3 regions of the Halobacillus sp. A1-3 genome follow, and region 2 is predicted to be linked to each of the others. Evidence: predicted binding sites of a transcription regulator. Region 2 holds the regulator's gene; each other region holds the start of a gene.
The links. Region 2 encodes Rex, which represses fermentation and respiration genes when NADH is low (regulators of the CRP and FNR family bind a similar motif). Its sites were predicted from a motif close to TTGTGAAATATTTCACAA; they were not measured.

Region 1: the regulator Rex is predicted to act here: its motif matches at 2,171-2,188, upstream of nirB (nitrite reductase large subunit NirB).
Region 3: the regulator Rex is predicted to act here: its motif matches at 7,855-7,872, upstream of ACRYKC_RS01575 (L-lactate dehydrogenase).

Annotation. Positions count from the first base shown of each region.
Region 1 covers NZ_JBPCEO010000005.1:156,648-167,031, reverse strand. The annotation lists gene nirB (nitrite reductase large subunit NirB) at 1-2,138, opposite strand, end outside; gene nasC (assimilatory nitrate reductase catalytic subunit NasC) at 2,271-4,406, opposite strand; gene nirB (nitrite reductase large subunit NirB) at 4,460-6,814, opposite strand; gene ACRYKC_RS10775 (NarK family nitrate/nitrite MFS transporter) at 7,184-8,650, shown strand; RNA gene ssrA (transfer-messenger RNA) at 8,914-9,276, opposite strand; gene smpB (SsrA-binding protein SmpB) at 9,379-9,843, opposite strand; gene ACRYKC_RS10760 (GNAT family N-acetyltransferase) at 10,000-10,384, shown strand, end outside.
Region 2 covers NZ_JBPCEO010000016.1:5,979-16,362, forward strand. The annotation lists gene groL (chaperonin GroEL) at 1-341, opposite strand, end outside; gene groES (co-chaperone GroES) at 403-687, opposite strand; gene ACRYKC_RS19925 (CPBP family intramembrane glutamic endopeptidase) at 990-1,700, shown strand; gene ACRYKC_RS19930 (YdiK family protein) at 1,702-1,902, shown strand; gene ACRYKC_RS19935 (MDR family MFS transporter) at 1,979-3,400, opposite strand; gene ACRYKC_RS19940 (SDR family oxidoreductase) at 3,664-4,485, shown strand; gene ACRYKC_RS19945 (redox-sensing transcriptional repressor Rex) at 4,532-5,179, opposite strand; gene moaC (cyclic pyranopterin monophosphate synthase MoaC) at 5,195-5,680, opposite strand; gene ACRYKC_RS19955 (ABC-F family ATP-binding cassette domain-containing protein) at 5,847-7,784, shown strand; gene tsaD (tRNA (adenosine(37)-N6)-threonylcarbamoyltransferase complex transferase subunit TsaD) at 8,168-9,196, opposite strand; gene rimI (ribosomal protein S18-alanine N-acetyltransferase) at 9,193-9,636, opposite strand; gene tsaB (tRNA (adenosine(37)-N6)-threonylcarbamoyltransferase complex dimerization subunit type 1 TsaB) at 9,638-10,324, opposite strand; gene tsaE (tRNA (adenosine(37)-N6)-threonylcarbamoyltransferase complex ATPase subunit type 1 TsaE) at 10,321-10,384, opposite strand, start outside.
Region 3 covers NZ_JBPCEO010000001.1:334,429-344,812, reverse strand. The annotation lists gene ACRYKC_RS01610 (DUF420 domain-containing protein) at 527-1,066, opposite strand; gene ACRYKC_RS01605 (hypothetical protein) at 1,458-2,123, opposite strand; gene ahpF (alkyl hydroperoxide reductase subunit F) at 2,410-3,939, opposite strand; gene ahpC (alkyl hydroperoxide reductase subunit C) at 3,953-4,516, opposite strand; gene ACRYKC_RS01590 (alkaline phosphatase) at 5,087-6,568, shown strand; gene ACRYKC_RS01585 (DUF4352 domain-containing protein) at 6,629-7,369, shown strand; gene ACRYKC_RS01580 (hypothetical protein) at 7,413-7,619, opposite strand; gene ACRYKC_RS01575 (L-lactate dehydrogenase) at 7,908-8,873, shown strand; gene ACRYKC_RS01570 (L-lactate permease) at 8,902-10,384, shown strand, end outside.

The DNA of each region.
Region 1 (10,384 bases), on a different contig from region 2:
TTCACTTTACATAACAATTCTGCTTTCCTCATATGCGTGCCGCCATTCCCGCCAACATAGATTTCAAACTCCCCATCCAGCCCGACAACACCTATATCTTTGACCGACCCCTCTGCGCAGTTTCTAGGGCAGGCAGATACACTCATTTTTACTTTGTGAGGGGTATTTAGACCTTCGAATTTCTTTTCCAAGCGAACTCCCAGCCCGATAGAATCCTGAGTTCCAAATCGACAAAAGTCAGCTCCAACGCATGTTTTCACTGTTCGCAATCCTTTTGCATAAGCAGACCCGGAAGGCATGTCCAATTCAGACCAAATGTGTGGCAAGTCTTCTTTTTGTACCCCAAGCAGATCCAAACGTTGACCTCCCGTGACTTTGATTAATTTCACTTTATATTTATCTGCCACATCGGCTATCTTTCTTAAATCATTCGAATTGGTTACTCCTCCGTACATGCGAGGTACAACTGAATAAGTACCGTCCTTTTGGATGTTCGCGTGCAAACGTTCGTTTACAAAACGGGATTGTTTTTCATCTTGATATTCTTTAGGATTAAGCATGCCAAGGTAATAGTTCAAAGCAGGTTTACACTTGGAACATCCTTCTTCTGACTCCCAACCAAGAACATTCATAACTTCTTTTGTGTGAGTTAGTCCTTTTGCTTTAATTTCTTCGACTACTTCCTCTTTTGAAAGAGTCGTACAAGCACAAATTGACTCTTTATGGTTTTGATCAAATTCATCTCCCAGGGTATGTTCTAAGAGTTCCGATACTAAAGATTTACATCCTCCGCAAGATCTAGAGGCATTTGTACAGCCTTTAACTTGTTCTAGAGTTGAGAGTCCTTGACTGTTTATGGATTCAACAATGGTTTCTTTTGTCACTCCATTACATCCACATATAATCTCTTCATCTGGCATTTCCGCAACCAAATTCGTTCCTGCTGCGTCAGCATCGTCAGTATCTGTGTATTCTTCAATTGCAGCACCTTTATTGATAAGAGATAAGAGACGATTGCCATCCTTGGTATCACCAAATAGAACAGCTCCTGTAATTTTCCCATCATCAATAAGGACTTTCTTATAAATACCTTTCCAATCGTCAAACACTTTAATTGATTTCGTTCCCTCATCTTCATTGATTTTTCCGGTAGAAAATACATCCACTCCTGATACTTTCAATTGAGTTGATAAGACGGAGCCTTCGTAACCTTCTCCTTCTAACTCGCAAATCTTGAGTGCCATTTCTTTCCCTTGCTGATACAATGGCGCCACCAATCCATAGACCATCTCTCTATGCTCTGCACACTCCCCAACAGCAAAGATATTAGGAACCTGGGTTTCTAAATAATCATTGACAATGATTCCACGGTTGACAGGAATCCCACTTTCTTTGGCTAAGCTGATGTTGGGTCTAATGCCGACAGCCATTACAACCAAATCTGCTTCGATTTCTTCTCCATCTTTAAATTTGAGTCCTTCCACGCGTTCCTGGCCTGTAATTTCAGCTGACTGCTTCTTTAGTAGGAAATTCATCCCTTGATCTTCAAGCTCCCTTTGAAGCATTTTGCCTGCTGTTTTATCAAGTTGTCTTTCCATCAAATAATCAGCTATATGTACAACGTCTACCTTCATACCAAGGTTCAATAATCCACGAGCCGCTTCCAAGCCTAACAGCCCTCCGCCGATCACCACAGCTTTTTTATATTCCTTCGCACAATCCATCATGTTTTCACAATCTTTAATGTCCCGAAACGCTGTAACCCCATCTTTGTCTGCCCCAGGGAGCGGAAGCATAAATGGGACAGATCCTGTAGCTATGATTAACTTATCGAAATCAACTTGACGATCCTTATCTGTATAGATGCGTTGTCTATCTTTATCAATGACAGTTACGGTCTCTCCGGGATAGAGCAGGATATCGTTTTCTTCGTACCATTGCCAGTTGTTTAGTGTGATATCATCAATTTTTGTATCTCCCTGCAAAACTTTAGATAATTCAATTCGATTGTAATTTGGATAGGGTTCACTTCCGAACACAGTAATTTCAAATTTTTCTGGTGATAACTTAAGAACTTCCTCAACCGCCCTTATTCCTGCCATACCATTCCCAATAAGAACTAGTTTTTGCTTTGCCATGTAGCAGAACCTCCAGATAAATAGTGTTAATTTTTTGAATAATTTCAATTATTACTATTCATTGTATGGTCAGTTATTAAGTCATTCAATTCTTATGTCAGAAAACCTGACACATTATTTTAGAAAGCTTTTTTACATATAAGGACTTATCTTCACAGCAACCACTTTGAAGCCTGGCATACGGCAATCTGGATCCAATTTATCAGAGATGAGTTGATTGACATTCTGTTTACCACCCCAATGGAAAGGGACAAATACGGTCCCCTTACTAACTTTGTTGCTCCATTTGCTTCTGACAACCATTTGCCCTTGTGATGATTCAACCTTAACGAGCGTCATGTCTTTCACCCCATATCTTTCTCCTGTTGCAGGGTGAATCTCCATACATGATTCTATCTCCCTCGCTGCCAAAGACGAACTTCTCCTCGTCTGTTCTCCTGTTAGATAATGTGACATTACTCGCCCAGTGGTTAATATGAGCGGAAACATGTCACTTACTTCATCTTTATGAACTTGAGCTTTATTAGATATAATTTTCATTTTGGCTTTCCCATCTGCATGAGCAAATGAATGTTGGAACAATCTTTCCGTTCCCTCATGTTCTAAATCAGGACAAGGCCATAAAACGCCGTTTAGATTTCTTAATTTGTTATATGTGATCCCATAATAGTCTGCAATGCCTCCTTTACTTGCCAACCTTAACTCATTAAAGATCTCTTCCGCATTAGCAAAAGAGAAATATTCCTCTTTGCCAAGCACCTTCGCAATGTCACAAATGATTTGCCAATCATGCTTCACCTTTCCCGGGACAGGTCGACTTGCCTCCCTCAACGTCACCCGGCCTTCAATATTAGTCATTGTCCCCTGGTCCTCTAAATAAGAGGACGCAGGAAGTATTAAATCAGCCAATTCAGCTGACTCAGAAATAAATAGATCGACAGCTACAAAGAACTTAAGTTTCTTTATTGCCCTCTTTACAAAATTCGCATTAGGATTTGAAGCAACAGGATTAGAACACATTAGGAACATGGCAGTTATAGTTCCCTCGTTCATCTTTTCGAACATTTCATAGGCAGAGACTCCTTTACCAGGCAGGTCATTTTCATTGATCCCCCATACCTCTGCCACATACTTGCGGTCTTCTTTATTTTCAATCGAGCGATAACCTGGAAGTTGATCAGCCTTCTGACCATGTTCCCTTGCTCCTTGCCCATTTCCCTGACCAGTAACAGCTCCATATCCTGAATAAGGCTTTCCTATCTTTCCTGTAGCCAAAAGAATGTTTAAAAAACCACGCACCGCAGCCGTTCCGTCCGTTTGCTGCTCGATTCCTCTAGCCGTAAATATCATCCCTGACTCTTCTTGGCCAAAAGTTCTGGCAGCCTGATACAGATCTTCTTTTGAAATTCCAGTGTATTCTGTCACATCCTCTAAGCTAATAGCAGAAAGGTGGCGAGCAACATCATCAAATCCACTTACACGTTGTTTAATAAATTCTCTATCTATTAAATGATTCTCAATAATGATTTTAAGGAGGCCATTGGCGAGAGCGGCATCTGATCCTGGTTGAATTTTCAAATGCAAGTCGGCAATTTTAGTAGTGGGTGTTTCGCGTGGATCGATCGCAATAATATAAGCCCCATTTTCTTTCGCTTTTTCAAAGTAAGGCATGATAGTAGGCTGGCATTCTGCTATGTTTGTACCAGCTAAAATGATACAACGCGTATGAGGGATTTCCTTCAAAGAGTTCGCGAACCCCCGATCCATGCCGAACGTTTGATTTGCCGCAGTTGCGGCTGACGCCATACATAAGCGACCATTGTAATCTATGTGCTTCGTTCTTAAAGCTACACGAGCAAACTTCCCTAATAGGTAGGCCTCTTCATTGGTAAGCGAGGCACTGCCGTACACGGAAACAGCATTAAAACCGTCTGACTCTTGTATTCCATTGAATTTAGATCGGATACAATTTAACGCCTCTGCCCATGAAATAGGCTTGAACTCTCCATTCTCCTTCAACATTGGCTGCGTGATACGCTCTCTGTGCAGCGCGTGCTGGTGTGCATTCATTCCTTTAATACAGAGACGTCCTTGTGAGGTGGGATTGTCTTTGCCGACCGCTTTATAAGTTTTCCTGCCCACACCTTTCTGTTCTATTAATTGCATTTTGCATTGCATGCTGCAAAAGGGACACTGGGTATCATACGTGTTTTCTGCATCTAGCTTCTTCTGTTGATCACGAAAATACTTGAGCATTAACTGGGTCACATTATCTTCTCCTTTAAAGCGCAAAAGTTTTTATCAATGCATTTTAATTCACGTCACATCTTTACTAAGGACCTATTTTTTTGAGTTCTGTCTTTATCCATCCTTATCAGTAACTCAGTTCGAATTTCTTCATTGAATAATACTTCTCTTATATGGACAAGTCCGGCTCGTTCAATCCATTGCCAGGAACGCTCCATGTAACGGGCCGACTCACGATAATACTGAATGAAACTAAGCATAAATTCCTGCGCTTCCTCATTCGTTCCAACTACACACAGTAAACGACCTTGTCTAACCTCTTTGCCTACGCTACCTCCTACATAAATCTCCCACTTTTCCGCTACTCTTATTGCTCCAAGATCTTTGTGTGCAGCGTCTGCTCCGTCATGAAAGCAGCAAGAGACACCTACTGTTATCCTGAAAGGAGTTTTTAAAAGACCAGTTTTTTGTTCTAGACCTTTCACTAAATCTAAAAATTTGTAATCAACACAATTACACAAACCTACTCCGTCACTCGTTTGAATTGGCGCAACTTTATTGAATTCACGGGTATACAACGGCATATCTAAATCTGTCCATACATTATTTAGCTGATCCTTTCTTACTCCAGATAATTGGATGCGCTGATCACTGGCAACCACTATCTCAATGGATGGATACGTTTCAGCTACATATGTGATTTTCTTCAGTTGATCGATATCCGGTCTTCCTCCATGGATTTGTGGAACGATGGTGTAAGTACCGTTGCTCTGGAAAGTAGCATTCATTCGGTCATTTACATATAAAGTTTCTTCACTATTTTCAAACCATGGATGGATCATTTCTAAATAATAAAGTAAGGATGCACGACATTTGGTGCATCCTTTTTCAGTTGACCAATTCAGTTGAATCAATATTTCCTCAAGACTCCCCAAAGCTTTCAATTGTATTTTCTCTACCACTTCATCTTCAGTTAGCGAGGTACAGGAGCATAAAGAATCCATCTGGACTTCGTCATTAAAATCATCACTTTGAATATAGGTTAAGAGTTCAACTACTGAGGGCTTACATCCACCACAGGAAGCGGAAGCTTTTGTACAACTTTTCACTTCTTCAACTGTCTTCAAATTATTTTCTTGAACAGCTTTGATGATTACCTCTTTAGATACAGCATTACAAGCGCAGACTTGCTCTGTTACAGGTAAGTTTGCCACATGAGAATTTGCAGGATTTGCTGATTCCAACAAGGAAGCTTTGTCCTTATCAGCTATGACCTTCTCTTTCACAATCGTATCCACTAATTTTGAGCCTTCACGCGTATCTCCGAATAAGACAGCCCCCACAACTTTAGATCCTCGAAACACTACTTTTTTATAGACTCCTTCAATCTCGTTTTGATATTGGATGACTTGGGTTGTGTCATCTTGTGAAAATTGACCAACTGAAAATACATCAACGCCAGAAATCTTCAATTGTGTAGACAGGATAGACCCCTGATAAGGAAGGCTGGGAGGCTTACATAAATGTCTGGCCAGCACTTCTCCCTGTTCATATAGAGGCTTTACTAAACCATAAGTCATCCCTTCGTATTCGGCACACTCTCCGAGAGCGTAAATATCAGAACAATTGGTTTCAAGATAACCATCAACAATAATGCCGCGGTTTGTTTTTATGCCGCTCCTTTTTGCCAATTGAACATTTGGATTAATCCCTACGGCCATTACGACTAAGTCTGTCGTTATTTCGGTTCCATCTTTAAACCGGATTTTTTCTACACGTGCCTCTCCAACGATTTCCTCTGAATCTTTATTAAGGAGAAAGTTCATCCCTTGACTTTCTAATTCTTTTTGCAGCATCAGTGAGGCCGGTTCATCCAACTGTCTTTGCATTATGTATTGGGATCGATGAACCACATGCACTTCCATCCCTAGATTTAATAGTCCCCTGGCAGCTTCAAGCCCTAACACTCCTCCACCAATGACTACAGCTTTTTTATAAGAGTTTGCTGCTTCAGTCATGCGCCGACAATCTTCTATTGTACGGAAGGAAAACACTCCTTCTTTATCTGCTCCTTTTAGCGGTAGAATAAACGGGCAAGACCCAGTGGCGATAATTAGTTTGTCATAAGGTACTTTCCTCCCTTTATCTGTCTCTATTGTTTTCTTCTCCTTATCAATAAAGATGACGCTTTCGCCTGTAAAAAGATCAATGCCGTTCTCTTCGTACCAGTCAATTGGATTAAGCATAATCTCTTCATACGTAGTGTCTCCTTGTAAGATTGATGAGAGCATTATACGACTGTAATTCCCATAAGGTTCACTTCCAAAAATAGTGATATCAAAAGCTGCAGGATCTTCTTTCACTATGTTTTCTATACATCGGACACCTGCCATACCATTTCCGATTAGAACCAGTTTAAGATTTTCCATAAATTAAACCTCCATATAATCAAAAACAATATTTATAGCACAAGATGATTTCAGAATTTTTTAAATTTAATATAAAGATTAGCATGGCTATATTCATGTGTCATATGTTGTGTAAGAAAAACTAACAAGTTACTCTTACTTGAAGACTTCATTTTACTCTTAATTGTTAAACTTTCTCCATCTGTTCATAGTTTTTAGAGTGTTAAATAACCCCACTGTACGATAAAGAGGGCATTAGAAAAAAGAGCAATGAAACCTTTAAAATGATTTACGTACAGAATAATGGCAATGTTATAAAATCTTACATAACACGTGACAAAGTTTTAATGTTTGAAATAATCAAGCTATTACTATGATGGAGGCTTGGTTATGGGAGAAGAAAAAATGTACAAAGGTAATAAGAAGATTTTGTTTATGACGACGTTCGCATTCTTTTTGAGTTTCTTTGTATGGTTTAACATGGCACCATTCGTTTCAACAATCCGTGATTCGCTGCAACTGACAACAGAAGAAATCGGTATATTACTTTCGATTAATGTAGCCCTCACAATCCCAGCAAGGATTGTGATCGGTATGTTAGTTGATCGGTTTGGTCCAAAAAACGTATACACCATTTTATTATTAATCATCAGTATTCCTTGCTTTTGGTTCGCACTCGCAGATTCATTTTGGCAGCTGTTTATTGCGCGTGCCTTTCTTTCTGTTGTTGGAGCAGGATTTGTAATTGGAATTCGGATGGTATCGGAGTGGTTTCCTCCTCGCCAACTAGGACTTGCTGAAGGGGTATACGGGGGCTGGGGAAATTTTGGGTCAGCGGCAGCTGCGTTCACCCTCCCATCAATCGCACTTTTGATTGGAGGAGAGAACGGATGGCGTTACGCTATAGCTTTAACAGGTGTCTTATGTATTGTGTATGCCATTTTCTATTATAGATCTGTAGAAAATACACCTCCTGGAAAGCAATTCCTACGTCCAAAACGAAATGGTGCCATGGAAGTCACAAGTTACAGAAGCATGTTCGGGCTTATCCTTATGTCCATTCCTTTATATGCGGCTCTTGCGTTAATCACTTGGCAGTTAAGCCTTACATCCCTTATTCCAACAACAGCCGCTGGAATTATATACATCATTCTCGCACTTACTTATTTGTATAACGTCTACAAAATCTGGAGTGTTAACCGCAAGCATTTAAAGGCTGGTGTACCAAAAGAAGAGCAATATTCATTCAAACAAGTAGCGGTATTGGATTTCGCCTATGCCATTACGTTCGGGTCTGAATTAGCCGTAATTTCGATGCTACCGATGTTTTTCGAAGAGACCTTCAGTATGAGTATTGCCCAGGCAGGAATGGTCGCGAGTTCCTTTGCTTTCATGAACCTCGTTGCACGACCTGGAGGCGGATGGTTGAGTGATAAATTTGGCCGCAAGAAAACTCTCTTGATCCTTTTAGTTTGTTTATCTGGAGCCTATATTGGCATGGCTCAAATCGAGGCCAGCTGGCCAATATTTGCAGCTATTGCATTAACAATGACCTGTTCCTTCTTTGTACAAGCAGGGGAAGGAGCCGTATTTTCAATGGTTCCACTCGTAAAGAAAAGAGTAACCGGTCAGGTAGCAGGTATGGTTGGGGCTTATGGAAATGTCGGAGCAGTCTTATTTCTTGCAGTTCTCGGGTTTTTAAACCCTTCCCTCTTTTTCATGTTTATCGCAGGCTCGGCTTTTTTCTGTTTTCTCGCCTGCTGGTTCTTAGAGGAACCAGGTGCTTCTAAAGAAATGAGCAAAGAGAATAGTAAAGTTGAGAAATCTGGTAAATCTAAAGAGGAAGTTGCTATATAAAGTCGAGAATGTTGTCCTGTTAACTTAATTAATCCAATAACTTACTTATTTACCAAAAATTAAAAAAACTTACTTTGGATATTGCTTTCATAATATCTACAAGGATTAAAACAAAAAAGCTGAGCCACCCCTATAGGAGGCTCAGCTTCATATTTTTATCAGGAAGATCTCTTTTCCGTAAGAGCGGCGTGATCTAATCCCACCCAAGATAGACAAAGTATAACTTATTAAAAATGAACATAAAAAACCACCAATATATGTATTGGTGGAGACGGTGGGAGTCGAACCCACGTCCGGAGATATCGGCACTCGGGCTTCTACAAGCGTAGTCGGTATATTATATTTCGCTTTCTCTTCGACCTACCGACAGGCTTCCGAGAAGCTAGCCTGATTGTTCTCTTCGTTTTTCCTCAGGCGGTGGAAAAACGCGTAGCCCACTTCAGTTTGAGACCCTTCATCTAGCACATGGGCGATACCAGGAAGGATCAGCTATAGACTACTTACGCAGCTACAGCTAGGTTTTCGTTAGATTCGCCAGTTATATTTAGGCAAATGACGTTTTACGAGACGTCACCTCGACTCGCAACCCGAGCTCGACCTATCCCCGTCGAATCCGTAACGTCCCCGTTAGGATTAAAAGGTTAAAGAGTCAAGCTCTTTTACCTTGTCACGTTTAAGCGACAATTAATATTATAGCAGAAATATATTTTTTTTCAAGCCCCAGCATCCTAGCGCAGGCTGTCTTTGATAGCTCGGTCAATTTCACGTTTTTGCTGCTTACGCTTCAGGTCTTCACGCTTATCATATTTCTTCTTACCGCGGCCGACACCGAGCAACACTTTAGCTACGCCATTTTTGATGTACACTTTCAAAGGTACAAGCGAATACCCTTTTTGCTGGGTTTGACCAATCAATTGATTGATCTCTTTGCGGTGCAGTAGTAACTTGCGTGCACGAGTCGGATCATGATTGTAGATATTCCCTTGTTCATATGGTGAAATATGCATGTTATGCAGAAAAACTTCTCCATTATTCACACGTGCGAAGCTGTCCTTCAGATTAATTCGTCCATTACGGATCGATTTGATTTCAGTTCCTTGCAAAACAATACCAGCTTCGAATGTCTCTTCAATGGAAAAGTCATGCCTTGCTTTTTTGTTTTGTGCAATGGTTTTTCCATGTCCTCTTGGCATACGATTTCCTCCTCTGTTGCGTAACCTATATTGTATCAAAAGTACCCTTCGTTTCCAATCTATAGCTACTTTTAACCCCAATTATTATTCGTAGACTTATTACCAGGAAATGTGAGAATATAGGCTTGCAAACGTCTATCAAAGGAGATCGGTGACATGGAACAAGCGATAGCTGTAAGACCCCTTCGTTTAAATGATCGCTCTGCCCTTGAGGCTATGGATACAGGTATCGAGGATGATTACGTTATTCGGATATTCGATCGTTTAATCGAATCGGAAGATCATGAACTTTTTGGTCTTTTTCAAGATAAGCAAATGCTGGCTGTTGGAGGGTACAGCTTATTTGGCGGAAACAAGTTCGCCATGATTGGACGTTTACGTAGTGATCGTCGGAATTTGAAAAAGGGCTATGCTACTGAGCTTCTAAAACCTATCATAAGACAGCTGAAAAACCGACCTGAAGTATACTGGGTAGGTGCCAATACTCAAGTTGACAATATACCTGCCCGCCGAGTATTTGAGAAACTATATTTTCACCAAG
Region 2 (10,384 bases):
CCAACTGGGTTCGCACCAGATGTTACGTTTTTAAGCCCTTCACGGATCATCGCTTGTGCAAGAACCGTCGCTGTTGTTGTACCGTCACCTGCTACGTCGTTTGTTTTAGACGCAACTTCAGATACAAGCTGAGCACCCATGTTTTCGAAGTGATCTTCAAGCTCGATTTCTTTTGCGATGGTTACACCATCATTTGTAATTAGTGGAGAACCGAATTTTTTATCTAGAACGACGTTACGTCCTTTTGGTCCTAGTGTTACTTTTACTGCATTTGCTAATGTATCGACACCACGAAGCATCGCGCGGCGTGCGTCTTCACTAAACTTAATTTCTTTAGCCATTAAAAATGCCCTCCTTATTAATATCGTATCGATTCATTTATAAGTATTTTTTGGTAGAGGCTTATTGAATGACAGCCAACACATCTGATTCACGAAGAATCAAGTATTCGTTGCCTTCATATTTAACTTCTGTACCAGCGAACTTAGAGTAGATGACGCGGTCGCCTTGTGCGACTTCCAAAGCAACTTTCTCACCGTTGTCTGTCACGCGGCCAGTACCTACTGCAACAACTTTACCTTCCTGAGGCTTTTCTTTCGCAGAATCAGGTAGTACAATTCCGCTCGCAGTAGTCTGCTCTTCTTCAACTAGTTCAATAACAATACGATCACCAAGTGGCTTTAACAATTAGGACACCCTCCTTGATAAGGTTAGTTTCAATTTTTTTGTCGTTTATTAGCACTCGTTGTTACTGAGTGCTAACACAATTCTTATCATAATCAATTCACTTTCGTTTTTCAAGTAGAAAACTGTTAATTTCCGTACTATTTTTTCGACAAAAAATTTGCATCAGACCGTTACGCTTACTAGTGGTTTTAAAACTATGATAAAATACATAAAGTATCCTTAATAAATGAGTTTATCCTGCGGAATGGGACAGTCTCCTTCCGCAGATTTTGTATCTACCTATATAGAAGGACGTGAGTGTTTTGCCTAAGCGTTACTGGTATATCATCATGACATATGTAATCACGCAGCTTTCCGCGCTCATCGGTGTCCCGATTGCGAAAGAATTCGGATTAAGTAATTTCGATGCCATCGCTGTCTGGTCTGTGCTCAGTTTTACCATTGCAACCATTATCATTTTACTTTTGCTTAAACCTGACATAAAGGAAGCCTCGATGAGCCGTGACGCTTCTGGAGCCGGCGGTGTTATCCTCTGGTCCATTGCCGGTGTATTTCTTGCCTTATTCGCCCAGGGGCTTGCGGCTGCGATCGAATCGAACGTGTTCGGAATCCCACCGGGGTCAGAAAATACGATGGGGTTAATGGAGATTGCGCGTGAGTCGCCGCTCTTCATTCTGCTACCGGTCGTATTTGCTCCTATTACAGAGGAAATTATTTTCCGTAAGGTCATTTTCGGTTCGATTTATAAGCGAACCAACTTCTGGATCGCGGTGCTTTTTTCCGCACTTATCTTCGGTGCGTTCCACTTTGACTTTAAGCACATGTTAGTTTACTTCTCCATGGGAGTGGTATTCGCCTTCCTATATGTCAAAACTAAACGAATTATTACACCAATCGTGGCGCACATGGCGATGAACTCGTTTGTTGTCGTGACGCAGTACTTTCTAGATGAAGAGGATATTCGACGGATGCAGGAACAATTGGAGACCATTTTTATTGGAGGCATTTTGTAATATGAGAACTTCCCCCCTATTTATGGCGTTTCTCTACTTCGGGATGGGCATTGCATTTACGTACATTGCCGCCCAGGCTGTAGAAGACACGATATGGAACGCTATTACGATCCTGTTGTCAATCATTGCAACCTTCAACATTGCTGTTGCGATCCGTCTTGTCAATCTTCAGCGCCGCATTCAGAAATCTAAAGACAAATAAAAGCTCCATTGCCTTGGTCTTTCGAGGCAATGGAGCTTAATTATAGAAACGCAGGAGCTGCCTCCTGCGTTTTTGTTTATGCTTCTTTTTCAATTCCTTCTTCCTCATCATCCTGCACACCTTTTAAGATGAATGAGAAAGGCAAAGCAATCACCAAGACGATCGCTGACACGAGAAATGCTTCATTTAATGTTTGCAGCGTTGCCGCCTGCATATCGATGTCAGGAGCAGCAGATACTTGAGCCCGTCTAACTTCATAATAAATCGAGAAAAAGACGATCCCGAGTGATGAAGAAATCTGGCGGATGATGTTATTCATCGCAGATCCCTGCGCAACTAAGTGTTCTGGAATAGCATTCATTCCGGACGTTGTCGCCGGCATGTTCCCCATTCCCATACCAAGCCCGCGAATGGTGTTTAACAATAAAATCAGCCAATATGGCGTTGATAAATTTAAGAAACTTAACCCTAGCGTCGCCGCTGCCATAATTGTAAGGCCAGGCGGCACAACGTACTTCGGTCCTTTTTTATCAAGGATCCTTCCGCCAATTGACATGAAGATCCCACTCGCTGCGGCAGCAGGCAAGAATAGCAGTCCTGTCATTACTTCATTTAGCCCATACACATTTTGAATCAGTAATGGCAGCAGGAAAATTCCTGAAAACAAACCGATCGATGCCGCTGAAGTTACAACGATAGAAACTGAATATGTTGGTACCTTAAATACGGATAAGTTCAATAACGGATCGTCCTGACGGTTTTCGTACCTTACAAAAAGGATAAGTGCCAATATACCGCCAATAATCAGCAGCAGGTTCAGCGTATCAAACAGGCTGTCCACATTTCGGCCTCGTCCTAAAGCAAACAGCACCGCTCCAATACCCGAAGTTACAATAATAAAACCAATCAGATCGAATTTTTTATTCGGGTCCGTTTCAGTAGGCTCCAGGAATTTCGTAGATAAAATAAGACCGGTGAGTCCGAACGGAATATTAAAGGCAAACAGCCACGGCCAGTCAAAATACTGTATCAAAAACCCGCCGATCGTCGGTCCTACAGCGGGAGCGACCATTGCCGCAACGCCGTACACTCCAACCGCTAACCCACGTTCATAGCGCGGGAATGAATTGAAAATCAGAGCCATCGCAATCGGCATCATCAACCCTCCGGCCATTCCTTGAACGGCACGAGAAAGGATGACCATGCCTAAGGATCCTGAAAAGAAGCCCATAATGGATCCCACGATGAAAATAGTCAATCCAGCTAAATAAACCTTTTTCTTGCCGAACCGATCGCCAAAATAACCGGTGAGCGGCATCGTCATTCCCATTGACACCATGAAGATCGTCAAGATCCAGCCGACAGCTACTGCGTTTGAATCAAAGATTTCAATGAAGCGCGGCAAGATTGGATTCAGCATACTATTATTTAAAATGACGGTGAACGTTCCGAAAAGCACGGAAACGACGACCAGCCATTTATTCGGTAATTTGCTCATGGATCATCCCTCACTTTCCTTCGATACACGAACTATTGTTTACTATACCACCACTGTTTTGGATTAACCATCATCCTGCCCATTCTATTCGATCTTTTTTTACTTTTTTCGCGTCCATTTTCATACCATTGAAATGATTGGAATGGAAAGGGTTTCCTCAAGCTTAAACCTCTATTGTAACCGTTTAACTTACCTTCCACATGTTTACACGCACTCCTAATGCGGGTACTCCACATACGAACACTCAAGGAGGTCGTTTTATAATGGGACGATTAGATAATAAAGTGGCTGTCGTCACAGGATCCGCTACAGGGATCGGTGCAGCTACAGTGAAACTATATGCAAAAGAAGGCGCAACGGTCGTCTGCGCTGATGTCAATGAAGAAGACGTAAAGCAGACGGTTGATGAAGTGATAAAAGATGGTGGAAAAGCAGAGTTTTGTTCTTTAGATGTTTCCAATGAAGATAGTGTTTCCGAATTTGCGGATTACCTCAAAGATAAATACGGCAAGGTTGATGTCTTATTCAACAACGCAGGCATCGATGAAGAAGGGGGAAAAGTGCACGAGTACCCGGTAGACCTTTTTGACCGGATCATTGCCGTCGATTTGCGCGGCACTTTTTTAACAAGTAAGTTCCTTCTCCCATTAATGATGGAACAAGGAGGTTCGATCATTAATACGTCTTCAATGTCTGGACGCGCAGCTGACTTGGATCGCTCCGGCTACAATGCGGCCAAAGGCGGCATCACCAATTTTACAAAAGCCATGGCGATTGATTATGCACGTGAAGGCATACGCGTGAATTCTATTGCACCAGGAACTATTGAGACGCCGCTTGTTGATGAGCTGGCGGGGACGAAGGAACAAAAAGAAGGACAGGAGTTCCGCGAGGCGCAAAAGTGGGTGACTCCAATGGGACGCTTAGGAAGTCCTGAGGAAGTTGCTAATGTTGCTCTTTTCTTAGCTTCTGATGAAAGTTCCTATGTTACAGGGGAAGACATTGCTGTCGACGGAGGCATCATGGCTTATACATGGCCAGGTAAAATGCTGATCGATAAAAGCTGGAAAGAGAATACGAAGTAAGAATAAAAGAAAGAGGATGCCGCTTCATAACAGCATCCTCTTTCTTTTATTCTTCTATTTCATCTAATGGGTAATGCTTCAAGAAATAGACGAGTGCCTGAAGCTCTATGGCCAGGTCGATGTGATGTACACGTACGTTCGACGGGACAGAAATACGAGCCGGTGTAAAATTTAAAATCCCCGAAATCCCCGCTTCCACCAGGCGATCGGCAATGCCCTGTGCTTCTGATGCGGGTACCGTAAGAATCGCTACCGTCAGCTCCCCCATCTTCTCTTCCAGATCATCGATGTGCTCGACACGTACTCCGCCAACTTCTGTGCCGACGCGCTCACGGCTGGCATCAAACGCAATTTCAATTTTTGTATTATTGTTTTTCGTGAAATTATAGTTTAAGAACGCTGTTCCCAGGTTTCCGACACCGATTAATGCGACACTTGTCGTCTCATCTTGATCGAGCGTCTTTCTGAAAAAGGACAGCAAATATTCAACATTGTAGCCATAGCCTTTTTTTCCGAGGGCTCCAAAGTAGGAAAAGTCTCTGCGAATCGTCGCAGAATCGACTTTGACCGCATCACTCAATTCTTTTGATGATACACGCAGTTTTCCCTGGCTGTGCAAATTGTTCAGAAAGCGATAGTACAATGGCAATCGCTTCGCTGTTGCTTGAGGTATTTTTGTATGTTCCAAATCCATGGATTTCTGCCTCCTTTACCGATCGACCCGTTGGTAATCCCCATTTTTACCTCCCGTTTTTTCTAAAAGGTAAGTCGGACCGATGACCATTCCTTTATCCAGCGCTTTACACATATCATAGACGGTGAGAGCCGTAGCAGAAGCCGCCGTTAGCGCTTCCATTTCCACCCCTGTGCTTCCCTTAGTCTTCACTTCTACCTCGATGTGTAACGTATAAGCTTCATCTGCTTCCCAACTAAACGATACGTCAATACCTTTTAGCGATAGCGGGTGACACATAGGAATCCAGTCAGATGTCTTTTTGGCTGCCATAATACCAGCTACCTGTGCAACGGCAAGCACATCACCTTTAGCCATCTCTTTATTGGTCACTTTATAATAGATCTCTTCATTCACTTGGACACTTGTGTGGGCCACAGCTGTACGCACCGTTTCCCCTTTTTCAGAGATATCCACCATTCGGGCACGGCCTTGTTCGTTAAAATGTGTAAACTCTGACATGAAACGTCTCCTCTTTACGGTTTTCACAAACTTCCTGATTGCTACACTACTCTTATTCTACCAAAAAATCAAACGTTAGTCGTTAAAGATTTCACAAACTTTGAAGCCATTGTCTTGCTAGAAGAATCCGATATAAGATACACTTATTTCATTGAGGTGAAACGACATGATTCTCATGCAACTGAATCAATTGACGAAGCGTTTTGGTGCTGAGTTGATTTTATCGAATATTAAATTAGAAGTACAAATGAATGATCGGATTGCCATTGTCGGACGTAATGGCGCTGGGAAATCGACGTTACTTAAAATGATGGCCGGGGAAATGAGTCATGATTCCGGTGACATTTTTAAACCAAAAGAAACAACGGTCGGTTATCTCGCACAAAATACAGGCCTTCAATCTGAAGAGACGATTTGGAATGAGATGGAGAACGTGTTTACCCATCTAAAAAACTTGGAAAAAGAACTGCGGGCTATGGAAACTAAGATGGCGGACCCTAATTTGCTTGAAGATAGAGACAGGTACCAGCAATTGCTCACCGAGTACGACCGTAAGCAGGAATATTTTAAAACAGCTGGCGGTTATCAATACGAAACGGACATCAAAGCTGTCCTGAATGGTCTTAATTTCAAGGATTTCGATTGGAATACTCCAATCACATCTCTCAGTGGCGGTCAAAAAACACGGCTTGCGCTAGGTAAGCTGCTTTTGACTAAACCTGACGTCTTGATTTTGGACGAGCCAACTAACCACCTGGATATCGACACGCTCTCCTGGCTTGAAGGATACTTGCAAGGATACGCAGGGGCTGTCGTTATCGTCTCCCACGATCGTTATTTCCTCGACAAAATCGTGAATACCGTTTACGAAATCGCTTTTCAATCTTCGAAAAAATACCACGGCAACTACAGTGATTATTTGAAGAAGAAAGAAGCCGATTTTGAAATCGAGATGAAACGGTTCGAGAAACAACAAGAAGAAATCAAACGGATGGAAGACTTTATCCAGAAAAACATCGTCCGTGCCACAACTAGTAAGCGGGCCCAAAGCCGTAGGAAACAGCTAGAAAAAATGGAGCGCGTCGATAAACCGAAAGACGACAACTTGTCTGCGAAATTCAGTTTTCAAGTAGCCAAAAGAAGCGGCAATGATGTGTTGAGATTGCGTGATTACGGCTTCCGTTATGAACCCGATTCACCTTACTTGTTCGATAATCTCTCCCTCGATGTTACCCGTGGGGATTCCATTGCGCTTGTAGGACCGAATGGAGTCGGTAAAACCACGTTATTGAAGACGCTTATTGGAGAACTCGAAGCCTCCAAAGGAGAAAAAATGATCGGGACCAACGTACAAATTGGTTATTATGATCAGGAACAAACGAAACTGAACTCTAAGAAAACCGTCCTTCAAGAACTTTGGGACGACTATCCGATGAAAAATGAGAAAGATATTCGTACGATATTAGGCAACTTCCTGTTCTCTGGTGAAGATGTTTTGAAACCAGTATCTGCTTTGAGCGGAGGCGAAAAAGCTCGCTTGTCACTTGCGAAGCTGATGATGCAGGAAGCGAATTTCTTAATTTTGGACGAACCGACCAACCATCTGGACTTAGATAGTAAGGAAGTGTTGGAAGCAGCGCTTGTAGATTACCCAGGAACACTGATCTTTGTCTCCCACGACCGCTACTTTATAAACAAAATCGCCACGCAGATTGTAGAAATGCTGCCGGGAGAAACGAAACTGTATCTTGGGGACTATGATTATTATGCTGAAAAGAAACAAGAGGAATACGAACTTCAACAAATTGAAGAAGCTGAACGTCTGAAAAATGAACCTGCTAAACAAGAAGTTCAGCAGAAGAACAGTTTCCAGCAAGATAAAGCAGCAAAACGCGAAGAACGTAAGAAAAACCGCCGCATTGCTGAGATTGAAGAAGAAATTGAACAGTTAGAAGCCAAACTTGAAGAGAATGACGAGTTATTATGTGACCCTGAAATCTACCAAGATCACGAGAAATCTCTAGAGCTCACTGAAGCCAACACCCAATACCAACATCGTATCGAAGCACTCATGGAAGAATGGGAAGCTCTGCATGAAGAGTAATATTACACACACCTCAGGTCATCCAAAATCTGGATGACCTGAGGTGAATTTTTTTGCTAATTTCCTTTGTATAGGAATGTATGAACAGGATATTAATATCCACAATGTTATCAACGTGTAAAGACGCTTATTTTAGTTCTCAACAGGTTTATACACATTATCCACATTTACTAACAGAGTTATCCACATTTTTGTTAACGATTTCTTTACAAATTTTCATAGGCTTAATAAAATTTATCCACTGAATAAATATACAATTGTGCATAACTTTATTAAGCGATGCGAAATTACCTCGATTATGACTACGATGAGATAGGCGCTTTAGTTAGGCAACTGTTCATAAAAAAAGCTTTTCTCCATAATTAGGAGAAAAGCTTTCTTTATCACGATCTTTGACCATATTTCTCTAAATCCAGGCCTGGATTGGCATTCAAATCCCAGCCAGCGCGATGTCCCTGGTTAAATGCCACAGCCCCTGCAGCTGCAATCATGGCCGCATTATCTGTGCATAAGTGTAATGGTGGAATGAGGAGTTCTGTGTCTAAATGTTCAAACTTTTCCACAAGAGCTGAGCGCAGTCCGCGATTAGCTGCGACTCCTCCGGCTACAATCATCTGTTTAACCCCATATTCTTCAGCTGCACGATATGCTTTTGTGGATAACACGTCCACAACACTTGCTTGGAAACTAGCGGCTACATCTGCGTCTTTCAAAACTTCCCCTTTTTGCTTCGCATTGTGTAGTCGATTGATTACAGCAGATTTTAATCCGCTGAAACTGAAGTCATATGATCCATCCTCTAACCAGGCACGAGGAAAGTCGATTGTCTCCTCGCCTTCTGCAGCTAAGCGGTCAATTTGTGGACCACCTGGATAAGGCAGCTTTAAGGTTCTTGCAACTTTATCATAAGCCTCCCCCGCAGCATCATCACGTGTTTCCCCGATGATTTCGAATTTCCCGTGCTCTCGCATAAGAATCAATTCGGTATGACCGCCGGACACAACTAAAGCTAGTAAAGGAAACTCAAATTCCTTTTCTAATCGGTTGGCGTAAATATGGCCAGCAATATGATGCACTCCGACAAGTGGTTTCTGTTTGGCAAAAGCAATGGCCTTTGCTGCATTAACTCCAACCAGCAAAGCTCCTACTAGGCCAGGACCTTCCGTTACAGCGATCGCATCCATATCATCAATCGTAAGTCCTGATTCATCTAACGCTTCCTCTAAGGTCACTGTCATCTGCTCAATATGGTGTCTAGAAGCAATTTCAGGCACAACGCCGCCGAATCGTTTATGACTCTCGATCTGTGAAGCCACCACATTGGTGACAAGCTCCCTTTCATTTTTCACTATAGCGACGGCTGTTTCATCACAACTCGTTTCAATGGCTAAAATATATTGATCTATACTCATTTTAATCCCACCCACATGACTAACGCATCTTCACCGTTGTCTGTATAATATCGTTTCCGTACACCGCCAGGGACAAGTCCGAATTTACGGTACATATGCTGGGCAGCTGTATTGGATACTCTAACTTCCAAAGATAACTGAACGGCGCCCTGGCTTATAGCTTCTTCACACGTATGACGAAACAACTGCTCACCGTACTTATGACCACGATAATCAGGGTGAATCGCGATATTTGTGACATGTGCTTCGTCAATAATCAGCCACAGTCCGCTATAACCGAAAACTTTCCCATTCTTCTCAATTACAAAATAATGGGCGTATGGATTTTCAGTCACTTCATTCTCAAAAGTTTCTGCTGGCCAAGGAGTAGCAAAAGAGGCTTGTTCGACCTCTAGAACCTCATCGATATCCTGTGTCTTCATTTCTCTTATATCGACCATATTACTTCTTCTCCTGCTGCTCCAACCATTTCGCCTCTGCTTCTGGCAGACGTAAATAATTGGGCACCAATTCATGAATTGGGCCAGGCTCTTTCATAGCTCCTACTTGAGCCACAATCGACGGTCTTGAAAAATGGTAAGGTTCTTCAGGGATGACCGCCTGCTCACCAAGCGTATCCCGGATCAGCTCTTCATGAATTGAAATATCCTGACTGACAAAAAGAATCCGGGCACCTAGCTCTTTCAAACCTTGAAGCCAATCCGCCATCAGTACATTCGTTTCTTCTTTCGCAAGCTTCATGTCCTGATCATATAACCCTGTGTAAACGAGTCCTCTACGAGCATCGAAGAAGGGAGACACATAACCTTGAAAGAATCTGCCCTGCCTCGCAACAGCTTCAAGACTCGATACACCAACAACAGGGATATTTAACGACCACGCCATTGTTTTCGCTGTTGTTAAACCTATTCTTACACCTGTATAAGAACCCGGCCCGTGAGCCACAGCAATCCGGTCCAAGTCCTCTGGCTGCGTTCCAGTATCCTTCATCAACTGATTGATGGCTGGCATTAAACGTATGGAATGATTTTTTTTGATATTCGTTACATACTCCCCGGCAACTACACCATTTTTCATAATAGCAACACCCATTACGTAGTTGGAAGTATCAATCGCTAAGATATTCATCTAATAATCTCCTTACAAATCTCGTCAAAATGACCTGAATTCGCTTCAAGGATAAATGTC
Region 3 (10,384 bases), on a different contig from region 2:
ATGTCAGGCGTTCTGTTTTTTATTATCTTATTTAGAAAGGATCGAAATTTTTGATGATAAAGTTTATTACAGGGTAATCAAGGGTTACTTAAGGTTATATTCATTACTTTTTCTTTTTCCTTTTACCGATGATCACAACAGTTGTTAACACAATTAATAGTAAAAAAAATCCTTCAGCCATAACATTCCCTCCTTGAATTTGCATATTGGTGGAACAACTAGCCTGCAGTTTCAACAGTTGAGATTTATATCTTTATTTATTTACGGAAAGAACTTTAATTGGTTTCAAAATTCAGATAATTTAAGTCTTGAAATATACGCGATGTGGTTTGAGGTTTCGCATCCTGGTTTTAGATAATAAACTCAGCCATCGTTGAAATAAGGGATATTTTGAAACAAAATAAAATTCTCTTTCGTATGTATGGATCAACAGGGGTCAAAAAATGGGTAAGAAAATATAGGAATGATAGAACCCCCTGGTTGTTTTTTACAACCAAGGGGGGTAACTTAGTCTCATCATTAATCTTTAATAATAAGGGGAAATCATCAAGTAAACGAGCACCCCTGTTAAGCTTACATATAGCCATAACGGCATCGTCCAGCGGGCAATCTTTCTATGCTTTTCCACTTTCATCGTCAGACCTCGGGCAAGCGTCAGTAACGCAAGCGGTACGATCACTGCAGCAAGCACGATGTGAGTGATCAAAATAAAGTAATAGATTGTCTGCAGGATGCCTTCGCCGCCATACGACGTCGAGGACGCCATGGAGTGGTACGTTAAATACGAAACGAGAAATAAAGCCGTGGTTGTGAAGGCAGCAAAGATAAAGCGTTTATGCCACTTCACATTTTTCTTAAGAATCATATATAACGCCGCTAACAGAAACACGAACGTAAACGAGTTCAATACGGCATTCAGCAGTGGCAGGATCGTCACATCAAAGCCCGTTTGCGGTTCGAACTTCGGTATAAATAACAGGGCGACGACAATCGCGTTGATGGCAATCGATAAGCCGACGACCCACGGTACATAGTTGAATTCTTTGTTTGTTGTAGTCACATTCATCCTCCATCTCTATGAAGTCATTCATACCTAGTATAGTAAATTAGGCGGTGGAATTCATTATATAAGCGGTGACAGAATTGGTAACTTTGCAGGAAAAGTGTTTTTTAAACGGGTTTATTTATACAAACAAAAAAGTAAGGTCCGTTTTTAATGGTTCGGACCTTACTTCCTTACGACTATGTTGGCCTTATCAATTCTCTCTTTTTGAAGACCTATCTGTCGCAATTAGAACAATACAACCTAAGAGAATAAAAGCGGAAATTAGGGTTAATGGCAGGTTATCACCCCAACTGTTGTAAATCGTGAATAATTGGAATATGGCTAATAAAATAACTGCTAATTTAAATGGTAACCTTAAAGATTTGATTGCTCTCACCTACTTCCCTACTTATTATGTACACTGATTTATAACGTTTGTTATGTTAAAGAAATCAAGGAAAGCATATCTTACATCTGATCCAAGTGTAGAAGATGTCTTACTTACGGCTCTTTTCCAGGCATAAGTTCTAGTATAGTTCCAACTGCGGTATAATTTGTACTTTTCGTAAATTCTTTCGACCGTTTTGGTTACTCCCCCGAGAAGGCTAATAGCTTTCTTGAGTTTTAGAATCTTAGATAAAGGAAATCCAACAGTTCCTATCATTAGCCCAACTGCAGTGATACACGACCAAGTCCCCATCGTTGTTACTGTAGATTCAGTAGTAGTTTGGTCACTACCTATATTAACATTTCCAATATGCTGATCAGAACCTAGATTAACATTAGCTAAAGATGGAATTAGTAAATTTTCGTCCTCTGCGATAACTTCTACTCCTGTCTTATTAGTTAACCACTTTGCAACTTTTTCTGCTCCTTGTTTTTCTATCCCATATGGAAGGTTTTCAACACCTTTAAGGAACTTGATGAAATCACCGTTCTCAGAAAATAGTTCTTCCTCTAAGAGTGGCTGTTCAATTGTTTCGGAAGCGTTTACAGATTGGCCAAAAGCTAATGAGAATGCAGAAAACAACAATACAGTACAAATCAACGAACACAAATACTTAAGCTTTCTCTTCATAAAATCTCCCTCTCCAAAATATGTAATTTAATTGACCATTCTATAATAATTTCTGAAAGGGAATTTATGTCAATAAAAGACAAGAGCTGTATCTGAAATATAGTAATATATGATAATAGAACTAAGTCTAAAAAACTATACTTAAGTCGATTTTTGAGATTAGGAGACTTTAGTGGAATAATACATTACTAGAATGAAATGCTAAATACAAATTTAAATTCTATTTCCATAAAAAAGAACCCGTCCACTTCTACCCAAATGGACGGATTCTTCTTATTTATAGGGATTAATTTCGGATAAGATAATCAAATGAACCTAACGCAGCATTCGCTCCATCACCCATCGAGATGATGATCTGATTGTACGGGCTGTCTGTGCAGTCACCTGCGGCAAACAGACCAGGAACGTTGGTTGCGCCGTGTTTATCGACGACGATTTCACCTGTTTTGGTACGCTCAACAGTGTCGCCTAACCATTCGGTGTTCGGCACAAGGCCGATTTGGACAAATACACCTTCAAGCTCGATGTGCTTCTCTTCGCCAGAGGCACGGTCGATATAGGTAAGGCCGTTGACGTTATCATCACCTGTGATCTCAGTCGTTTGTGCGTTGGTAATAACAGTTACGTTTGGCAGGCTGTTTACGCGCTCTTGAAGCACTTCATCAGCCTTCAGTTCAGCGCCGAATTCAAGAACCGTGACGTGCTTGACGATTCCGGCGAGATCGATCGCTGCTTCGATGCCGGAGTTTCCGCCACCGATAACCGCAACGTCTTTGCCTTCAAACAATGGACCGTCACAGTGAGGGCAGTAGGCCACACCTTTGTTCTTGAATTCTTCTTCGCCAGGAACGCCGAGTTGACGCCAGCGGGCTCCTGTTGAAAGGATGACGCTTTTACTTTTCAGGACGCCGCCGTTGTCGAGTTCAAGCTCGAACATGTCCTTTTTCTCAAGACGGCTTGCGCGCTGAAGATTCATGACGTCGATGTTATAGTCCTTCACGTGCTCTTCAAGACTTGCGACCATTTTCGGTCCTTCTGTCTTTTTCACACTGATGAAGTTTTCAATAGATAGCGTGTCTTGAACCTGACCACCGAAGCGTTCCGCGACAACACCGGTACGGATGCCTTTACGAGCAGTATAGATCGCCGCAGAGGATCCCGCAGGACCGCCGCCGACAACAAGCACGTCATAAGGGTCTTTGTTGTTGAACTCTTCTGGATCAGGGCCGTCAGCGATTTCGCCGATGATTTCTTCAATCGTCATACGACCGCCACCAAAGAATTCGCCGTTGACGTAAACGGATGGAACGGCCATGACGTTGTTACTTTCGGCTTCTTCTTTATAAGCGGCGCCGTCTATCATCGTATGCGTGATGTTCGGGTTCAGCACGCTCATCAAATTCAGCGCCTGTACGACATCAGGGCAGTTGTGACAGCTTAAGCTGACGTAGGTTTCGAAGTGAAACTCGCCGCTGATGTTGGAGATCTGATCGATCACGCTTTGATCTGCTTTCGGCGCTCGCCCGCTTACTTGCAAGAGAGCAAGGACGAGAGAAGTGAATTCATGGCCCAGCGGAACACCAGCAAATGTAATGCCAGTGTCCTCACCAGGACGGTTCACGCTGAAACTAGGTGTTCGTTTTAGTTCTGTATTTTCTACGGTAATGCGAGGGGACATGGAGACAAGCTCATCGGTAAGACCGAGCATCTCTTTGGAGGCATCGTCGTCTCCAGCACTGACTTTCAGTACAACGTCGCCCTCCATCAAATCTAAATATTGGTTTAATTGGGCCTTAATTTGTGCATCAAGAACCATTTAGCTACACTCCTTAGATTTTACCTACAAGATCAAGGCTTGGCGTAAGGGTGTCGTTACCTTCTTCCCATTTCGCCGGGCAAACTTCGCCAGGGTTTTGACGAACGTATTGAGCTGCTTTGATTTTGTTGATGATTGTATCTGCATCGCGGCCGATTCCGCCTGCGTTCACTTCTACAGTCTGGATAACGCCATCTGGGTCGATTACGAATGTACCGCGGTCAGCAAGACCTTCTTCTTCGTTTAATACGTCGAAGTTGCGGGAGATCGTTTGAGATGGGTCACCGATCATCGTGTATTTGATTTTACCGATTTTTTCTGAGCTGTCGTGCCAGCCTTTGTGTACGAAGTGAGTATCTGTAGAAACAGAGTATACTTCAGCACCAAGTTCTTTCAGTGCTTCATAGTTATTTTGAAGGTCTTCAAGTTCTGTCGGGCATACGAAAGAGAAATCTGCAGGGTAGAAGCAAACGACACTCCATTGACCTTTGAAATCTTCGTTTGATACGTCGACGAATTCACCTTGTTTAAAAGCTTTCGCTTGGAATGGTTGTACTTCTTTTCCGATTAGAGACATAAAAAAATCCTCCTAGTAGGTATGTTGTAGTGTAATAGATTATAGTGAGTAATCTATAATAATTCTAATTCAATAAATATTATTATATACGATTGGTTTTTTGTCAACTGCTTCACAATTTTGTCGAATTAGAATGAATGAAAAAGTCCGTCTGCCTTAAAAAGGAGGACGGACTTTCATTTATATAGGTAGCTTATCAATTAATCTGGCACCCTATCAATTAGAACGGGTTGGGGAGTGTGCTTTCTTTAAGAGGCAATGCTCAAATGGTGCAAGCACACCTGCCGAATTGCTAAGCAGCAAGAGAATAGAATGGAAGAAGAAAGGTGCCTATTGATTCACGTCGATAGAGTTCCCGTACTAAAGCGTTAGGATGACTTGTCCATTTTTTCTACCAAAATCATTCGAAAGTATCAGATAATTTTAGAAGATTAGGAAGGAACCTGCGACTTCTCTCACTCTTCCAACTCTATCATTTATTGGAAATAAATAGAATGACATGTTGTATACCCCACTACGGTAGGACTAGAATGGTAGATAAGGTCGATATTAATCTTATTTAGGAGGTTTATGATGTTAAAAAAATTGGCTAAAAGTAAGCTTATCACCTTTGCTGCGATCAGTTCATTGGTGATTGGGGTAGTAGCAACTTCCCAGGCACCGACAGTGGATGCAAAACCGGATAAGAAGAACCACTCAGAAGTGAAGAATGTGATCTTCATGGTCGGGGATGGCATGGGACCTTCTTTCACGACGATGCTCCGCTACATGAACGATGATCCTTCGACGAAAAAGATGGAATCTACTGCCTTTGATCCGTATCAAGTAGGTATGCAGCGTACATATTCCTGGGATCCTTACTTTGACGGCGGAGAAGGGGATGTTAAGGAAAATATTCCGGATTCAGCTGCAACAGCAACGTCTATGGCATCTGGAATCAAGACGTATAACGGAGCCATCGGCGTTGATTTAGACCAGGAAGAAACGAAAACCGTCCTCGAAGAAGCAAAAGAACAAGGAAAAGCTACAGGTCTTGTTTCAACCTCTCAGATTAACCATGCGACTCCTGCAGCCTTTGGCGCACACGATGTATCCCGAAACAATTACAATGACATTGCAGATGACTACTACGATGAAATGGTCAACGGTGAACACAAAGTTGATGTCATGCTTGGCGGCGGAACGAGCTACTTTGAACGTGACGACCGTAATTTAGTCGAAGCTTTCAAGCAAGACGGTTATGACTATGCGACAACAAAAGAAGAAATGCTAGCAAGCGATAACGAGCAGCTGCTTGGACTTTTTGCACCAAAAGGAATGGATAAAGCGATCGACCGAAGTGAAGAGACGCCTTCGCTTAGCGAAATGACCACAACTGCATTAGATAAACTACGCGACGACAAGGACGGCTTTTTCCTCATGGTCGAAGGAAGCCAGATTGACTGGGCTGGACACGACAATGACGTCGTTGCAGCTATGAGTGAAATGAGAGATTTTGAGGAAGCCTTCAAAGAAGCAATCGAATTTGCGAAAAAAGATGAGAACACGATTGTCGTAACAACGGCTGACCATTCTACAGGCGGATTGTCTATCGGACGCGGCTCGGAATATGTGTTCAATCCTGATGTAATAGATGCGGCAGAACGTACGCCTGACTACATGGCAGCTCAAATTGCAGATGGTGAAGCTGTAGAAGAAGTACTCAACTCTTACAGCGGACTAGAGTTGACAGAGGAAGAAATCCAATCAGTTAAAGACGCAGCGCAGCCTGAAGAAGGAGAAATCAACACAAGGGAAGTCGATAACGCGATTGAGCATATCTACGATGTCCGCTCGGGTACAGGCTGGACGACAAGCGGTCATACCGGTGTAGACGTAAATATCTATGCGTATGGTCCAGAAAAAATGGAGTTTAGCGGATCCATTGAAAACAGCGCAACAGGACAGAAATTATTTGAACTTGTGAAAGCAGACCGCAAAGGGAAAGGTCACGATAAGGGTAATGGCAAAGGACATGATAAAGGTCATGGAAACGGCCACGACCAGGACTAATGCAAGTGAAGGAGTCTCTGAATCCTCAGAGGCTCCTTGTTTACATACGGAGGGATAGACATGAAAAGAATCGGATGGCTGGTTTTATTGGTGATCCTTATGACGGCCTGTACAAGTGAGAGCGGTGCGAATCAAAAGGCGGAAGAAAAAGAAGAGAAGGTTGAAGCCACGGATGAGAAGAAACAGGCCACTGAAGAGCAGACAGAAGCTGCCGAAGATAAAGAGGGGACACCTAAAGAGAAGGAAGAGACGACTGGTGACACATCTGAAGATACATTTATTGAAAGTCCGCAGGCTCCCAATGACAGTGAACTGACTGAAATAGGCGCAACTCATAAGGACCAGGACGGAAAAATCCGTCTGCTCGCCTATGCACCAGAAGAACAGCAGGTCGATGTCGGCCCGATGAACGTCACCATCCACGAAGCGAAATTCATGCACTACAAGCCATCACCAGACATGATCGATTTCTTCCACGGGTTTACTCATGAAGAGAGCAGTTTTAATTATTTGAAACTCAGGGTTACGGTCGAAAACACCTCCGAGCAGCAGGTGAATTTCGCTCCTGTCTCTCATTTAGAGACGAATACAGGGGAGAAAAAAGGGTTCCAGGATGATTTTTATTTGGAAGAACTGCACGGAGATTATACGCCGGGTGAGGCCCGGAAAGGCCAACTTGGTTTTATTTTAGAAAAAGGCGATAAGGACACGCTGGAGAAGTTCACGGTTTATACGAGTGATGTTTTTCAAAAAGAGAAGTCCGTGGAGAAGGGGAAATCATACACGATCTCGTTTGAGTAAACTTGTAAATGGAGCGGGAGCGGGTATCCGCTATCCCTCCTTTTTACTCTTGATCTAAGGCTTGGCGCTTCTGCTTTTTATGTTTTCTTACCACGATATCAATCCACAAATAATAGACAATCCAGAACACTAGCATAATAGCAGGCGAATAGAGCTTATACGGATAAGGAAGAAAGATATACAGAAGAATGAACGCCACAAAAAATGGGGGCATGAGGATCCAATAACGCTTATTTTGAAAGTGTTTCATGATCAATTCTCCTTTTTGACCAGTGGTTGGAAAATAACCGTCCTTTTGTATCTATTCGAAAGCCCACCAACAATTTCCTTTACATTCATCGTCCCGCTTATACGGTTTTCATTTACAAAAGAGACTTTTGAACAAAATGTGAACAAGAAATCGCTTACTTTTATTAATACAAGAATAATTGTGAAAAATATCACAAAACCCCTTGAACGTATTTGTGAAGTATTGCACAATATAAATGTGAAATGATTCACAAACATAATAACTAACCATCCTTTAGGAGGAATTCATATGACTAGAGAACATGTTAACCGCGTTGCACTTATTGGAGCAGGGGCTGTAGGAAGCAGCTATGCCTTTGCTATGCTGAACCAATCCGTTACCGAAGAATTCGTCATCATCGACTTGAATGAAGATAAGGCGATGGGGGATGCCATGGACTTGAACCATGGTAAAGTCTTCGCTCCAAATCCAACAAAAACATGGTACGGTCACTATGAAGATTGTAAAGATGCCGACATCGTTTGTATTTGTGCAGGGGCTAACCAAAAACCTGGAGAGACTCGCCTGGATCTTGTGAAAAAGAATTTGGCGATCTTTAAAACGATTGTAGACAATGTCATGGCGAGCGGATTCCAGGGCATCTTCTTAGTCGCCACAAACCCAGTAGACATTCTCACTTATGCCACTTGGAAATTCAGCGGACTACCGAAAGAGCGCGTCATCGGAAGTGGAACGATCCTTGATTCTGGCCGATTCCGTTTTCTATTAGGAGAATATTTTGATGTCACTCCTTCTAACGTTCACGCCAATATCATCGGCGAACATGGAGATACGGAGTTACCTGTATGGAGCCATGCCACAATCGGCGGGGTACCTATCCTTGAATTAATACAGCGTCATGAAGAATACAACATGGAAGATCTTGATGAGATTTTCACAAATGTGCGTGATGCGGCTTACCATATTATCGAGAAAAAAGGCGCCACGTATTATGGGATTGCCATGGGACTGACTCGGATAACAAAAGCGATTCTTAACAATGAAAATAGCATTCTGACTGTAAGTGCTTATATGAATGGAGAATACAACACAGAGGACGTTTATATTGGAGTACCTGCAGTTGTGAATCGTAAAGGAATCCGAAATATCGTAGAAATCAGCTTAAATGAACAAGAACAAAAACAATTCGATCACAGTGCTAAAGTCCTTAAAGAAATCTTAAACGCTAATTTTGAAAACCAGCCAACATCATAGTTTAAACGTAGAAATGAGTTGATCGCCAATGTGGTTACAACAGTACGACCCTTTTGGAAATGTATTTATAAGTGCGCTAATTGCGGCTTTGCCCATCTTTTTCTTCTTTTTAGCGCTGACACGGTTCAGAATGAAGGGGATCTTAGCCGCTTTTCTCACCCTTGTCCTAAGTATTCTCGTATCTGTTTTATTCTTTGACATGCCGATGGCGAAAGCTGTCTCTGCTTCTCTGCACGGCGTAGCCAATGGACTGTGGCCAATCGGTTACATCGTTATCATGGCTGTCTGGCTGTACAAAATCGCCGTACGTACGGGAAAGTTCACAGTGATTCGGTCCAGTATCGCGAACATCTCCCAGGATCAGCGCCTTCAACTATTATTAATCGGATTCAGCTTCAACGCGTTCCTTGAAGGCGCTGCAGGGTTTGGAGTACCGATTGCCATCAGTGCTGCTCTTCTTGTAGAGCTTGGCTTCCGTCCGCTAAAAGCAGCGGCCTTATGCTTGATTGCTAACGCTGCTTCTGGGGCCTTCGGTGCTATTGGGATCCCAGTTATTGTAGGAGCCCAGATGGGAAATCTTGAAACGATGGAACTGTCCCGGACACTTGCGTATATTCTGCCGATGATCTCTTTCGCCATTCCGTTTCTGCTTGTGTTCATTTTAAATGGAATAAAAGGTATTAAAGAGACACTGCCTGCACTGCTGGTCGTCAGCGGTATCTATACAGGAGTACAAATCTTCACGATCCTATTCTTAGGACCTGAGCTTGCGAACATTCTTGCGGCGCTGGCAAGTATGGCTGGATTAGCTCTATTCTTAAGAAAATGGCAGCCGAAAACGATTCACCGTGAAGCAAACGCTCCGGAAGTTCAGCAGGGTGAAGCTTACAGCATCAAAGAAATCATTAAAGCCTGGTCTCCATTCTATATTTTGACGGCAACCATAACCGTTTGGAGCTTACCTGGATTTAAAGCTCTTTTCAATGAAGGCGGGCTTTTAGGAAAAACGACAGCATTTATACCGATTCCTTTTCTACACCAGGAAATTCAAAAAGCACCACCGATCGCTCCAGATACGGTAGCTTTGGATGCCCTTTTTAAATTAGACCTGATTTCAGCGACGGGAACAGCGATTTTAGTGGCCGTTCTCCTGACTGGAATGTTCAGTTCAGCAATTACATTGCCTCAAGGGATGGACTCTTTGAAACTAACCATCCAGGATTTGTGGATTCCCGTCTTAACTATATGCTTTGTCATGGGTTTCGCAAACTTATCCAACTTTGCCGGTTTGAGTTCTTCTATTGGACTTGCTCTTGCGAAAACCGGAAATCTGTTTCCGCTGTTTAGTCCAATTCTCGGGTGGCTCGGTGTTTTCATTACGGGTTCTGTCGTCAGTAACAATGCGTTATTCGGCCACCTGCAAGTGGTCACAGGGAATCAAATCATGGCAAACCCTGCCCTGTTACTTGCGGCCAATACAGCTGGCGGCGTGATGGCTAAGCTCATTTCCC